2 regions of the Modestobacter roseus genome follow, and region 1 is predicted to be linked to the other one. Evidence: riboswitches for the same ligand, from Rfam matches in the RefSeq annotation. Region 1 holds a riboswitch; the other holds the start of a gene.

What was found. A riboswitch is a leader RNA that binds a small molecule or an ion and turns the genes downstream of it on or off. The one in region 1 is predicted to bind cyclic di-AMP.
Region 2: another riboswitch for cyclic di-AMP. It lies ahead of JD78_RS21700 (LysM peptidoglycan-binding domain-containing protein); the one in region 1 lies ahead of JD78_RS15935 (C40 family peptidase).

Annotation. Positions count from the first base shown of each region.
Region 1 covers NZ_VLKF01000001.1:3,323,166-3,330,283, forward strand. The annotation lists gene JD78_RS15905 (Lrp/AsnC family transcriptional regulator) at 121-606, shown strand; gene JD78_RS15910 (DUF3253 domain-containing protein) at 624-878, opposite strand; gene JD78_RS15915 (hypothetical protein) at 933-1,451, shown strand; gene JD78_RS15920 (aspartate/glutamate racemase family protein) at 1,448-2,161, opposite strand; gene JD78_RS15925 (serine hydrolase domain-containing protein) at 2,158-3,489, opposite strand; gene JD78_RS15930 (DUF3817 domain-containing protein) at 3,499-3,846, opposite strand; gene JD78_RS15935 (C40 family peptidase) at 4,024-5,148, opposite strand; cyclic di-AMP (ydaO/yuaA leader) riboswitch at 5,164-5,333, opposite strand; gene JD78_RS15940 (phytoene desaturase family protein) at 5,882-7,118, shown strand, end outside.
Region 2 covers NZ_VLKF01000001.1:1,480,572-1,487,689, reverse strand. The annotation lists gene JD78_RS07095 (MarR family winged helix-turn-helix transcriptional regulator) at 1-181, opposite strand, end outside; gene JD78_RS07090 (MMPL family transporter) at 266-2,401, shown strand; gene JD78_RS07085 (hypothetical protein) at 2,418-2,573, shown strand; gene JD78_RS07080 (MFS transporter) at 2,706-4,091, shown strand; gene JD78_RS07075 (ester cyclase) at 4,119-4,493, opposite strand; cyclic di-AMP (ydaO/yuaA leader) riboswitch at 4,967-5,063, shown strand; gene JD78_RS21700 (LysM peptidoglycan-binding domain-containing protein) at 5,170-5,973, shown strand; gene JD78_RS07065 (NAD-dependent epimerase/dehydratase family protein) at 6,112-7,020, shown strand.

The sequences.
Region 1 (7,118 bases):
TGGTGGCACGCCTGGGCATCGAGCAGCACATCACCACGCGGCCGATCTGCGCAAGATCCATCCCGGGTGCTGCGCACGATGACCGGTACTAGGACGTCCACGCATGTCAGACTGCGCACTGTGACCGCCGGCACGACCCGACTCGACGCCACCGACGCCCGGCTGCTGCTGGCCCTGTCGGAGGACCCGCGGGCCACCGTGCTCTCGCTCGCCCAGACCCTCGGCCTGGCGCGCAACACGGTCCAGTCCCGGCTGGCCCGGCTGGAGTCCGGCGGCGTCCTGGACCCGTTCGAACGCCGGGTCCGCCCCGAGGCCCTCGGCTACCGGCTGGGCGCCTACGTGACCGTGCAGGTGGTGCAGCGCAGCCTGGCCGACGTCGCCGACGCGCTGGCCGCGATCCCGGAGGTCCTCGAGGTGACCGGCCTGTCCGGCGTCGCCGACCTGCTGGTCCAGGTCGTCGCCGTCGACGCCGACGACCTCTGGCGGATCACCGAGCAGGTGCTGGCGATCCCGGGCGTGCAGCGCACCGACACCAACCTCGCGCTGCGCCGCTTCGTCGACCACCGGATGGCCCCGCTGCTGGAACGCGCTGCCGGGACGGACTGATCCGTCCCGGCGGGCGGTCAGGACGGCGGGCGGTCAGGACGGCGCAGCCGTACCGGGCCGCGGGCCGTGCCGACGTCGACCACCTGCCCGCCCTGGGTGACCACCACGGCGCCTCGGGCGGCCAGCCGGCCGGCCGCCGCGGGCATCAGCGCCCGCCAGTCGTCGGCGCCGACGGCGCGGGCGGCCTCCGAGGGGCAGATCGAGGTGCCGGGGCGCCGCTGGTCGAGCAGGCCCTCGATGGTGCGCTCGAGCACCGCGTCGACCTCGTCCACCCGGCCACCCTCCCGCCGTTTCGCCTCCGGCGCGCGCCGGGTAGTGGCGGGCGCATGACGAAGCGGACCCCTCTGGGCACCATCGGCAAGGGCCGGCGCGGGATCAGCACCGTGGGCTGGGTGCTGCGGGGCGCCGCCGCCGGCGCGGCCGGGACGACGGCGCTGAACGCCGTCACCTACCTGGACATGGTGGTGCGCGGGCGGGGCAGCAGCTCGACCCCGGAGCAGACCGTCGAGGCGCTGGCCGACAAGGTGCACGTGCAGATCCCCGGCGACGAGGGGACCCGGCAGAACCGGGTGCAGGGGCTCGGCCCGATGACCGGGCTGGTCGCCGGGGTCGGCGTCGGGGTGCTCGCCGGCCTGGCCCGCGCCGCCGGGTTCCGCTCCGCGCCGCTGGTCGGCACCGCGCTGACGACGGTGGGCGTGCTGATCGGCTCGAACGGACCGATGACCGTCCTGGGCATCACCGACCCGCGCACCTGGTCGACCACGGACTGGGTCAGCGACGTCGTCCCGCACCTGGCCTACGGCGCGGTGGTCAAGACGACGATGGACGCCTTCGACCGTCCCTAGTCCGCGAGGGCGGCGGCGACCGCCGCCTCGACGTGCAGCCGGGTGGTGGGGAACACCGGCACCGGGCTGTCGTCCGGCCCGACGAGCAGCTCGATCTCCGTGCAGCTCAGCAGCACTCCCCGGGCACCGGCCTCGACCAGCCGCTGGATGACGGCGCGGTAGGCCTCCCGGGACCGCTCCCGCACCACGCCCAAAGCCAGCTCCTCGTAGATGACACGGTGCACCTCGGCCCGGTCGTCGGCCGGGGGCACGAGCACCCGCAGCCCGTGCCGGGTGAGCCGGTCGCGGTAGAAGTCCTGCTCCATGGTGAAGGCGGTGCCCAGCAGCCCCACCGTGTCGAGTCCGGCTGCGGTCACCGCGTCCGCCGTGACGTCGGCCAGGTGGAGCAGCGGGATGCCCACGGCGTCCTGCACCTGGTCGGCCACCTTGTGCATGGTGTTCGTGCACAGCAGCAGCAGCTCGGCCCCGGCGGCCTCCACCCCGCGGGCCGCCGCCGCGAGGAGCTCACCGGCCTGCGTCCACTCCCCGGCGGCCTGGCAGCGCTCGATGTCGGCGAAGTCGACCGAGGACAGCACGAGCCGGGCGGAGTGCAGCCCACCGAGCCGCTCCCGGACCAGCTCGTTGGCCAGCCGGTAGTACAGCGCGCTGGACTCCCAGCTCATCCCGCCGATCATCCCGATCACCCGCGGCCCGGCCCCCGTGGCGGTCACCGCGGACCCTGCCAGCCGCGCTCGTCGACCCCGCCGGGCACCGGCGCGGCCGGGTCGTAGGGCGTGCGGGTGAAGACGAACGTCGCCAGGTCCAGGTGGTCCGGGGCGATCCGCAGGGTCTCGCCCGCGTAGTAACCGTCCAGCCCCACCCAGGTCCCGTCCCCCCGGGCGGCGAACCGGCTGGCCCGGCCCGGCCGGCCGGGCAGCGGGCCCAGGTGCAGCAACCGGTCGCCCTGCGCCCGCAGCACGTGCGGGGCCGGCCCCCAGAACCACACCCCCAGGGTCTCCAGCGGCACGGGCGGGGCGGCCGGCGTCCAGGCCTCGACCACGCGCGGTTCGGCCGACCGGAGGTCGGCCAGCAGCCCGGGGACGAGGGGGTCCAGCCCGCTGGTGGTGTTGGCCAGCACGACCGCGCCGGTCTGCTCGGCCCGGTCGACGAACACCCCGGCGAGGAACCCGGGCATCGAGCCGCCGTGGCCGACCAGCGTCACCCCGTCGGCGCGCACCACCTGCAGGCCCAGCCCGTACGCCGACCAGCCGGCCGCTGAGGCGTCGACCCCGGCCGGCACCGTCATCTCCTCCAGCGTCGCCGGGGAGACCACCTCGGCGGTGTCGCCGAGCAGGAAGGCGGCGAACCGGCCCAGGTCGGCCAGCGTCGCCCAGAGCTGACCGGCCGCGGCCATCACCCCGGCGTCGTGCTCGGGCTCGGGCAGGACGACGTCGGCCCACGGGTGCACCGCGTGCCCCTGGGCGGCCGCCCCGCTGGGGCGTGGGGTGGTGCGGGTCATGCCGAGCGGCAGCAGCACCTCGGCGCGCACGACGTCCGCCCATGGCGCCCCGCGGTGCCGGGCGACGAGCTCACCGAGCAGGCCGAAGCCCAGGTTGGAGTAGTGGAACCGCCGCGCCGCACCGAGCACCACGTCGTCGTCGCTGAGCGGGAGCTCGTCCAGGGTGCCGCCGGGCACCCGCTCCCACCAGCCGCCCGGGCTCTCCGAGCCCGCCCCGGCCAGGTGGGAGAGGAGCTGGCCGACGGTGCGGTCGCCCAGCGGGGTGCCCGGCACGTGCTCGTCGAGCAGGTCGTCGAGGTGCAGGGCGCCCTCGTCGCGCAGCCGCATCACCACCAGGGCGGTGACCGTCTTGCTGATCGAGCCGAGCCGGTACTGGACGTCGGTGTGCGACTCGGCGACGTCCCCGCGGCCCGCCGACCAGGCCAGCCCACCGCCCCGGACGACGCCGGCGACCAGGCTGGGCGCCCGGCCGTCGCGCTGCACACGGGCGGTGCGCGCCAGCAGCGTGCGGGCGGTGGAGGGCAGCACGGGGTCGGCCATGCCGCGAGGCTAGCCAGCGCTGGCGGTCGCGGTCTCCCCCACCGGCAGCCGGCCGGTGCGCCGGGCCCAGTGCTCGAACCAGAGGGTGACCAGCGGCGGCACCGAGGCGGCGAGCGCCAGGACGGTGGTGCCGATCGACCAGCGGAGCACCCGCCAGGCGACCAGCGTGACGACGACGTAGGCGACGAAGACCGCGCCGTGCACCGGGCCGAAGACCTGGACGCCGACCTCGGAGGTGCGCAGCACCCACTTGACGAACATCCCGGCGAGCAGGAGCACCCAGGACACCGCCTCGGCGACGGCGACGACGCGGAAGGCGCGGGCCACGGGGGCAGGGGCGAGCAGTCGGGCAGCCACGACCGGGGACAACGAACCACCGGCGCCGCGGTCTCCCGGATGTGATCGACGTCCCCCGGAGACACCGGTGCCCCGGTCGCCGTGCGGCGACCGGGGCACCGGTGGTGAAGCGCTGGAGCGGCCCTGTCCGGGGGCTCACCCCGAACGTGCGAGGGGTGAGCGGGACGGGGTCCTTCCTCAGCCGGCGATGCGGCGCATCGCGGTGATGCTGCCCATCACGTCGATGCTGGCGACCTTGACGACGTCGCCGGAGGTCGGCGCGTGCACCATCTGGCCGTTGCCGATGTAGATGCCGATGTGGCTGACCGGGGAGTAGAAGGCGATCAGGTCGCCCGGCTGCAGCTCACCCCGGGACACCGCGCGCCCCATGCTGGCCTGGGCCCGGCTGGAGTGCGGCAGCGAGACACCGGCGGCGGCGTAGGCGTACTGCACCAGACCGGAGCAGTCGAACGACCCCGGACCGGCGGCGGCCCACACGTAGGGCTTGCCCTGCTGGGCCATGGCGGTGCTGACCGCCGTCCCGGCGGCGCCGCTGGAGGCGACGACCGGCGCGGACGGGGCCTGCGCGGCCGGAGCCGCGCCGCGGGCGGCGCTGCCGCCCCCACGGGAACCGGAGCCGGAGCCGGACGCCTGCTGTGCCGCGGCGGCCTCGGCGGCGTGCCGGCGCTCGGCCTCGGCCCGCGAGGCGGCCTGCTCCGCGGCGGAGAGGCGCTCGTACAGCGCCTGGTACTCGGCGATCTGCTTGTTCAGGTCCGTGCGCTGCGCCTCGACCTGGTCGAGCTGGGCCTGCGCCTCGGTGGCGGCGGCCTCGGCCGCCGCCTTGGCCTCGGTGGCCTGCTCGTCGGCCGTGACGGCCTCGCCGAGGATGCCGTTGTTGTGGTCGGCGATCGAGTCCAGCGTGCCGACCCGGTCCATCAGCTCGTCGGCGGACTCGCTGGTGAGCATCGCCTGCAGGGTGCTCAGCTGGTCGCCGGTGTAGGCGCTGCGGGCGACCTCGCGGACCCGGTCGCGGGCCCCGGCGAGGGCGGCCTCGGCGGCCGCGACCTGGGCGGTGGCGGCGTCGACCTCGGCCTGCTTGGTGTCCAGCTCGACGCGGGCGTCGTTGAACTGCTCGGTGACGACCTCGAGGTCGTGCGCGCGCTCGGCGACCAGGGTGGCGGCCTCGGCGGAGGTGGTGGGCTCGGCCGCGGCGGGCGCGGGGGCGAGCAGCGGGGCGGCGACGAGGGCGCCGGCGGCGATGAGGGTGACGACGGCCCGGCGGGAGACGGACCCGCGACGGGCAGGGTTGAGCGAACTCGCCATGTTCGGCGGGTGGTCCTTTCTTCCAACGTGCCGCCTACCGAGTTAGCTGACGGGTTCGGATGGGAAGACACCCGGCACCTGCGGCCCGGCTGGGCCGCGCAGTGCTTCACCCCAGTGCTGCGGTGGGTCCCCGGTCCCCTGGCCCGCCGTCGTGCGCGGGCCGTGGAGTTCGGCGGCGGTCTGGTCGGTCGCCACCGAGGGGTGGCTGAGGTGCCCGTCCGGACCGCCGCCCACCGTAAGGGCGTTATGGGCTCGTGACAAAGGCTCATTGCGATTTTGTTGAGAAACTCCGGTGGTGTGCTCCAACACGCTCACCGAGGGTGACTGGCGCGCCGGGATTCGCGGCTCCCGGACCCGACCACTCTCCCCGGGCTCCGGGTCCGGACCGGCGACACGCGACCCGACCTGGGCACCCGCGGGCGCCCGGTCGGAGCCCCCCCCCGACCCCCGGCCGGTGCTGTCCCCCCGGCCCCGGCGACCGTCTGATCACGCTCCGCGATCGCACGGGCCGCCCACGCGCCGGCTCCGCTGGGCGGCCCGACGGGCTCCCGGCGCGGCGTTGCCCGGGAGCGTGCGCCGGACCTGCTAGCGCCCCGCGGTCCCCGGCCCGCCAGGATGACCCGGTGCCGACCCTTGCCACCGCCCCCTGGGCCGCCCCCCACCTCGCCGTCGCGGTGCCGTTCGGGCACGACGTCGACGCCCCGTTCGCGCCGCGCCCCGCCCGGGACCTGGCGTGAGCACGGCGGCGCGGTACGACGCGGTCGTGGTCGGCGGCGGGCACAACGGCCTGGTCGCCGCCGCCTACCTGGCCCGGGCGGGGTGGTCGGTGCTGGTGCTGGAGCGGCGGGACGTGCTCGGCGGCGCCGCGGTCAGCCAGCAGGTGTTCCCCGGCGTCGACGTCCGGCTGTCGGCGTACTCCTACCTGGTCAGCCTGCTGCCCGACCGGATCGTCACCGACCTGGGCCTGCCGCTGGACCTGCGCGACCGGGCCGTGGCGTCCTGGACCCCGCTGCGCCGCGACGGGCGGCACCGGAGCCTGCTGGTCGAGCGGGACGAGGGGCCCGCGACGGCGGCGTCCTTCCGCGCGCTCACCGGCTCCGACGCCGAGCTGGCCGGCTGGCAGCGCTTCTACGGCCGGCTGAGCACCCTCGCCGAGGACCTCGCACCCACCCTCACCGAGCCGCTGCCCGGCGAGGCGGAGCTCGCCGGGCGGCTGCGCGACCCGGGCATCTGGCACGACCTGCGCGAGCGGCCGCTGGCCGACGTCGTCGGCGACCACCTGACCGACGACGACGTGCGCGGCATCGCGCTCACCGACGGGCTGATCGGCACCTTCGCCGACGTGCACGCCGCCGACGGGCTGGCCGGGCGCTGCTTCCTCTACCACCTGGTCGGCAACGGCACCGGCCGCTGGCGGGTGCCGGTCGGCGGCATGGGCGCGGTCAGCGGCGCGATCGCCACCGCTGCCCGGGCCGCCGGCGCCACGCTGCTGACCGGGGCCACGGTGACCGCGCTGGAGACCCGCGCGGACGGCGTCACGGTGCACTGGACCGACGCGGACGGGGTCGCACACGCGGCCGACGCCGGGCACCTCGTGGGCGGCGCCGCGCCGGCGGTGCTGGACGACCTGCTCGGCGCGCCGGCCGGCCCGCGACCGTCGGGTTCCCAGCTCAAGGTCAACATGGTGCTGCGGCGGCTGCCCGGGCTGCGCTCCGGCGACGACCCGCACCGGGTGTTCAGCGGCACGGTGCACGTCGACGAGTCGGCGTCGGCGATCGACGCCGCGTACGCGAAGGCCGCGGCCGGGCAGCTGCCGGACGTCGTCCCGTTCGAGGTGTACTGCCACTCGCTGACCGACCCGTCGATCACCGGCGGCACCGGGCTGCACACGCTGACCCTCTTCGGCCTGCACACCCCGGCGGAGCTGTTCGCGGCCGACCCGGTGGGCACCCGCGAGGAGGCGGTGCGCC
Region 2 (7,118 bases), 1.8 Mb from region 1:
GGCCGGCGGTCATCGGCCGCCCGCTGCGGGCCGCGTCCATGATCGCGACGAGCGCGCGGACGTCGGTCCGGTTCAGCCCGTGCGTCGAGGCGAAGCGCCCGCCGACGGCGTCGAGCTCCACGGTGAGGCGGCGGAGCAGGAGTCCGATGTCCAGTGGGGTGTGGGCCGGCTCGCCGGTCACTCGTCACCTCCTCTCGCCGTGGCGACGGTGTTCACCGTAAGGTGTTTTCTCTCGAAGACCGAGAGAACAGGACGTCGCCGGATCATGATGCCCCGCCGCCGCACCACCGTGCTCCGCTGGCTGCTGCCGGCGCTGGTCGCCCTGCTCTGGCTCGGGCTCGCCGGCCCGCTGGGGTCCTCCGCCGGCCGGCTCGCCGAGGTCTCGGAGAACGACTCGGCCGCGTTCCTGCCCGACAGCGCGGAGTCCACCCGCGTCACCGAGCTGCAGCAGGGCTTCCGCAGCGAGCGCACCCTGCCGGTGGTGCTGCTGTGGGAGAGCCAGGACGGCGCCCTCGACGAGGCGACGCTTGCCGAGGTGGCCCAGCGGGTCGACGACGCGGTCGCGGTGGCCGACGAGGCGGGTGCCCTGTCCGGCGAGGCGTCCCCGCCGATCCCGGCCGACGACGGCCAGGCCGTCCAGGCGGTCCTCCCCTTCGACCCCGACCTGGGCGACACGCTCGGCGAGGTCATCGCCGAGCTGCGCGACCTCCCCGCGGTCGAGGGCACCACCGCCTACGTCACCGGGCCGGGGGCGGTCTTCGCCGACTTCGCCGACGGGTTCTCCGGCATCGACGGGCTGCTGCTGGTCGCGGCGTTCGGCGTCGTGCTGCTCATCCTCCTGGTGGTCTACCGGAGCCCGCTGCTCCCGCTGCTGGTCATCGGCACCGCGGGCATGGCGCTGGTGGTCTCCCTCGCGGTCGCCTACCTCCTCGCCGACCGGGGCTGGATCGACGTGAACGGGCAGAGCCAGGGCATCGCCTCGATCCTCGTCGTCGGCGCGGCCACCGACTACGGGCTGCTGCTGGTGGCCCGCTACCGCGAGGAGCTGCGGCGCGAGCAGTCGCGCTTCGCCGCGATGCGGGTGGCGTGGCGGCAGTCGTGGGAGCCGATCGTGGCCAGCGGCGGCACGGTGATCCTGGGCGTGCTGTGCCTGCTCTTCTCCGACCTCGGCTCCAACCGCGGCCTCGGGCCGATCTCCGCGGTGAGCATCGCCTTCGCCGTGCTCGCGGCGCTCACCTTCCTGCCGGCCGTCCTCGTCCTGTTCGGGCGGGCGGCGTTCTGGCCGTTCCGGCCGCACTACGGCGACGAGCGGCGCGAGGGGCGTGGCTGGGACCGGGTGGCCACCGCGGTCGGCCGCCGTCCGGCCCGCGCGCTGGTCTGGACCCTGGTGGGGTTGTCCACCCTCGCCGTCTTCCTGCCCACCTTCGACGACGAGGGCATCCCGCTGTCCGAGGCGGTGCGCGGCGGCTCGCCGTCCGCGGCGGGGCAGGAGGCCCTGGCCCGGCACTACGAGGCGGGCGCACCCAGCCCGGCCAGCATCCTGACCCCGGCCGGGGGGTGGGAGGACGTCGCGGACGCCGCCGCGGCCGTGGACGGCGTGGCCGAGGTCGTCCCGTTCACCGGCGAGGCAGGTGCCCCCGGAGCCGGAGGCGGCGGACCGGTGGAGGTCGACGGGCTGGTGCGATTGGACGCCACCCTCGCCGACGCCCCCGACAGCGCCGCCGCGCAGGCCACCGTCGCGGAGCTGCGGACGGCGCTGCGCGAGGTCGACCCCGGCACCCTCGTCGGGGGTGCGACCGCGCAGGACCTGGACACCCAGGAGACCGCCGCCCGCGACCTCGCGGTGATCGTGCCCCTGGTGCTGCTGGTGATCACCGTCGTGCTCGCGTTGCTGCTGCGGGCGGTCGTCGCACCGTTGCTGCTGGTCGCGTCGGTGGCGCTGAGCACCGCCGCCACGGTCGGCCTGGCCGCGCTGGCGTTCGAGCACCTGTTCGGCTTCCCGGGCAGCGATCCGCAGGTGCTGCTGATCGGGTTCGTGTTCCTCGTCGCGCTGGGGATCGACTACAGCATCTTCCTGATGACCCGCGCCCGCGAGGAGTCGCTGCAGCAGGGGACGGGGGCGGGCATGACCCGGGCCCTGACCGTGACCGGCGGGGTCATCACCAGCGCCGGGCTCGTCCTGGCCGCCACCTTCGGGGCGCTCACCGTGCTCCCGCTGGTCATCCTGATCCAGCTCGGGTTCCTGGTCGGGGTCGGCGTGCTGATCGACACCTTCGTCGTCCGCTCGCTGCTCGTGCCCGCGGCCGTCCACCTGCTCGGCGACCGGGTCTGGTGGCCGAGCGCTCTGGGGCGGGGGCAGGTCGCCGAGCCAGACCGGGTGCGGGAGCCCAGCCGCACCTGACCCGGCCGGGAGCGCGGTGTCGCTGGCTCTCGTGGGCCGCGTGCACGTGGCGGAGGGCACCGTCGATGAGGTGCTGCGGGCGTTCGAGCAGTTCCGGGCCGTCCTCGCCGCCGAGCTGGGGGTGCCGCCCAGTGACCGCAGGACGGGGCTGGTGGCGGCGCTCCGGCACTGACCGGCCGGCCGGGGTCGGCTGCGCTTGGTTGCGTCGTGCGCCGGGTGTGGCAGGGTCGCAGGTGCCGCCGTCCGATCGGGAGGCCGTGCCGGCCGGCCCGGTGACCCGTGCGGAGGCCGGTCGAGGGGAGCCATGAGCGGGGAAGCCGTCCAGGACGTCGACGCGGAGCGCGACGGGCCCGCACCGTCGCCGGCCGCCGCGGGACAGGTGCCGGCGCCCGAGGTGCCGGTACCCGCGGTCCCGGTTCCCGGCACGGTGCCCCCCGCGACGCCGGAGGCCCCGTCGGCTCTCGGCGCGATGGCGCTGCTCCGCATCGGCGGCTTCCTCGTCCTCTACCTCAACGCCGCCGCGGTCTTCCTCGGCGTCATGGCCCAGGCGATCGCCCGCAGCTGGCTGGCCTTCGAGCTCACCGGGTCCAACGCCGCGCTGGGCGGGGTGCTGCTGGCGTTCGGGGTGGCGCTGCTGGTGGCCACGCCGTGGGGTGGCGTCGCCGCGGACCGGCTGCCCAAGCGGCTGGTGCTGCAGGTCTCGGTCCTGCTGCTGGCCGTGTCCAGCGCCTGGATCGGGCTGGCGGTCGTCCTCGACGTCATCGCCTACTGGATGCTGCTCGGCGCCGGCGTGCTCCAGGCCGTGGGGTTCGCGCTGTTCAACCCGGCCCGGATGGCCTTCCTGAGCGAGCTGGTGCCGCGTGGCTCGGTGCCGCAGGCGGTCTCGCTGCTGCTGGTGAACGCCGAGGTGAACCGGGTGGTCGGCCCGGCGCTGGCCGGGGTGGTCATCGGCGCGGTCACCTGGGGCGTCGAGGCGGTCTTCCTGTCCAGCGCGGTGCTGGCCGCCGTCGGGGTCCTCCTCACCGCCGCCCTGCCCGCCGGGCGGCGGCAGGGCGAGGCCTCCGGCCGGTCACCGCTCGGCGAGCTCGCCGACGGGGTGCGCTACGTCCGGCGGCACCCCGAGCTGAGCGCCCTGGTGTGGTGCGGCATCGGCGTGGCCATGATGGGCCTGCCGTACCTGGCCTTCATGCCGACCATCTCCAGCGACCTGTTCGGCCTCGGCTCGGTCGGTTACGGGGTCCTGGCGGCGACGTCCGCGGTGGGCGGGGTGGCGGCGGGGCTGCTGCTGGGGCGGCGCAGCTCGTGGGTCCGGCAGACCCGGGTGCTGGTGGCCTCCGGCGCGGTCTTCGGCATCGCCATCTGCGCGCTGGCGATCGCACCCAACGCCGCCGTCGCCGTGGTCGTGCTCCTCGCCGTGGGCGCGTCGATGCTCGCCTTCCAGACCACCAACCAGTCGCAGCTCATCGCCCTCTCGGACCTGGAGTACCACGGGCGGGTGCAGGGGCTGATCATGCTCAGCTTCGGCGCGTTCGGCATCGCCGCCCTCCCGCTGGGCCTGCTCGCCGACGCCATCGGGCTGCGCTGGACGCTGCTCGGCATGGGGGTCGGCGTGCTCGCGTTCGTCGCGCTGTACGCGGTGGTCAGCCGGCGTCGGATGGCCGGCGCGCAGCGGCTGCGCGACCTGGGCTGACCGAGGAGCCCCGCGTGGCGGGGACGGTCAGCGCCAGTCGACGCCGGGCAGGGTGGCGCTCCAGGACTCGGCGATCCGGCCGTCGGCGACCCGGTGCACCACCAGCCAGGTGACCACCGAGGTCTGGCCGGTGTCCAGGTTCAGGCCGGTGGTGGTGGCCCGCGTCCAGACCCGGTCCTCCGCCGTCACCTGGTCGTCGACGGTGGTCGCGGGGTCGTGCAGCAGCTGCCAGGAGTCGCGGACCTCCCGGGTGAACTGGGCCCGGGTGAGCGACCGGGTCCCGGCGGAGGAGTGCCGCACGTAGGGCTCGGCGATGAGCTCGTCGATCACCGTGAGATCGCGGCGGTTCCACAGCCCGTCCCAGTAGCGATGGACGATCGAGGTCAGTGCCTGCTGGTCCACGATGCGGCAGCCTAGGGCCGCGAGCGCGTCGGCCGCTGCGCGTGGGCCACCGGCGGTGGGCATGGCGTCGGGCCCGGGGGCCGGTGGCTGCCGGCGCCGGGGCGCGCTGGCGCGGTCGACTGCAGACGGTCACGACACCCCGACCGCGAGTGAGTTCAGGGTACAACCAACTCAGCAGCTGGACGGCCGTCCGGCGGGGGCCGACCGGTCCGGGAGGACACCGGCCGAGATCGGCGGAACGCGCTGGCCAGGCGCCGGACACCTGACCGTCCAGCGGTGTCCGAGGCGGGGTGCCGGCGCACCGCCGACACCCCCGATCCGGGCGGTCCGGAGCCCGGTGGACGGCCCCGGCGGAATTGCCCCCGCCCGTGGCCGTCTGCCTACCGTGCGCCCGTCCACCGACTGCGGTGGGCCCGGCTGGCGGACCGCCGAACCTGCCCACCGCCACCGGACCAGCGACACGACGGGCAGGCGCGGGGGACCCACACGCAGGACCGGGCCCTCGGGCCCTGGGGTGAAGCCGCATGCGCGGCCGGGCAGCTCTCGCCCGAACCCGACAGCTAACTCCGCAGGCGGTGAGAGGCACATCCCCATGACACAGCGACACCGGGGACGGCACCGCCGTCCCACCCGGCGCCCCACCGTGGCGTCTCTGGCCCGTCCCGCCCTGGCGGTCGTGGCCGCAGCTTCGGTCCCGCTCGCGGTGGCCGCCCCGGCGCACGCCGCGGAGCACACGGTCGCTCCCGGCGACACCCTCAGCCGCCTGGCGGCGGCGCACGGCACCACGTGGCAGACCATCTACGCGGAGAACGGCGGCGTCCTCAGCGACCCGAACCGGCTGCGCGTGGGTCAGGTGCTCACCATCGGTGGTGCCACCGCGGCGCCCGCGACCACGGCTCCCGCCACCACGGCCTCCGGGGAGTACGTCGTCCGCGCGGGCGACACGCTCGGCAGGATCGCGGCTGCCCACGGCACCACGTGGCAGCAGCTGCACGCCCTCAACCGGGGGGTCGTCGGGGCCGACCCGAACACCCTGCGCGTCGGTCAGCGGCTCACCCTCGGCGGCGTGCCCGCCCCCGCTGCTGCCGCTCCCCGGGTCGCCGAGCGGGCGGCCAGCCGGAGCGCGGAGCGGGCCGCGCCCGCTGCCGCCGCCGGTGCCTACGACGTGTGGGCTCCGCACGTCCGTCCCGCCGTCCAGGAGGTCGCCGAGCGGTTCGGGGTCGGATCGGTCGTCACCCGGCCCGGCCACAGCCCGACCGAGGACCTCGCGGCCGACTTCATGGTGCACACCGACCGGGCCAAGGGCGACGCCGTCGCCCAGTACGTCATCGACAACGCCGCCCGGTTCCGCGTCGAGTACGTGATCTGGCAGCAGCGGATCTACCAGGTCCGCACCGGCACGTGGCAGGCGATGGCCGACCGTGGGTCGCCCACCGCCAACCACATGGACCACCCGCACGTGTCGTTCCTGCCCGGCTGACGCCGGCCGGAGCGGGCCCCTGAGGTCTGTTCGTCGAACGGCGTCCCCGCCCGGTCGTCCCCGGGCGGGGACGCCGCCGGCGGTGGTCCTGCGTCGCCTGCCGCGCGGCGCCGTGCGGTCGCTGGCAGGGTGGACGGCGTGACCCCTCCCTCTCCCGTCGTGGTGGTGACCGGTGCGAACGGACTGGTGGGCAGCGCGGTGTGCCGGGCGCTGGTCGAACGGGCGGCGCGGGTGCGGGCCGTCGTCCGGCGCCCGGGCAGCGCCCCGGACGGCGACGGGGTCACCGAGCACGTCGGCGACTTCGCCGACGAGGCCTTCGCCCGGACGGTGGTGCAGGGTGCCGACGCCGTCGTCACCACGGTCCACCCGATGGGTTCCCCCCGGGAGGTGCAGCACCGGGTCGGCGTCGAGGGCACGCCGGTGATCGCCCGGGCCGCCCGCGACGCCGGCGTCGCCCGGCTGGTGCACGTGTCCACCGCCGGGGTCTACGACCGGTCGGCCGGTGTCGGGGACCTGGCCGAGGACGGACCCCTGCTGCCCGAGGGCAGCGGCGACTACCCGGACACCAAGAACGCCACCGATGCCGCACTGGCCGAGGTCGGCGGGCTCACCACCGTGCTGGTCCGCCCGCCGGCGATCGTTGGGGCGGGGGAGACGTCGGTCTGGAACACGCTGCGGCCCCGGGCTGTCCACGACGGCGAGCGGCGGGCGAACCCGGCGAAGACCTGGGCCTGGGTGCACGTCGACGACCTCGCCGCCTTCCTCGCCGACGTCGCCACCGGCGCCGTCGCCACCGCCGACGACCCGGAGCGGGGACCCGCGGCCGGGCGCACGACACCGGTCGTCGTCGCCGCGGAGCCCGCGACGTGGCGGGACTACCTGGGCACGGTGACCGATGCGCTGGGCGTGGCGCCGGAGTGGACCGACGAGCCGGTCTGGACCGGGCAGCTGCGCGCCGACCGTGCGCGGGCCTGGGGCTGGACGCCGCGGGTGGGGCTCACGCAGGCCCTGGACGAGCTGCGACGGGGGCTGGCGGCGGGGTCCTGAGGGTCCCGGGCTGCCGCCGTCACCCACCGTCCCGCCGCGGGTGCGGCGGCCGGGGCGGGTGATGGTGCAGGGTGGGGGACGGTTTCTTGTCGACTCAC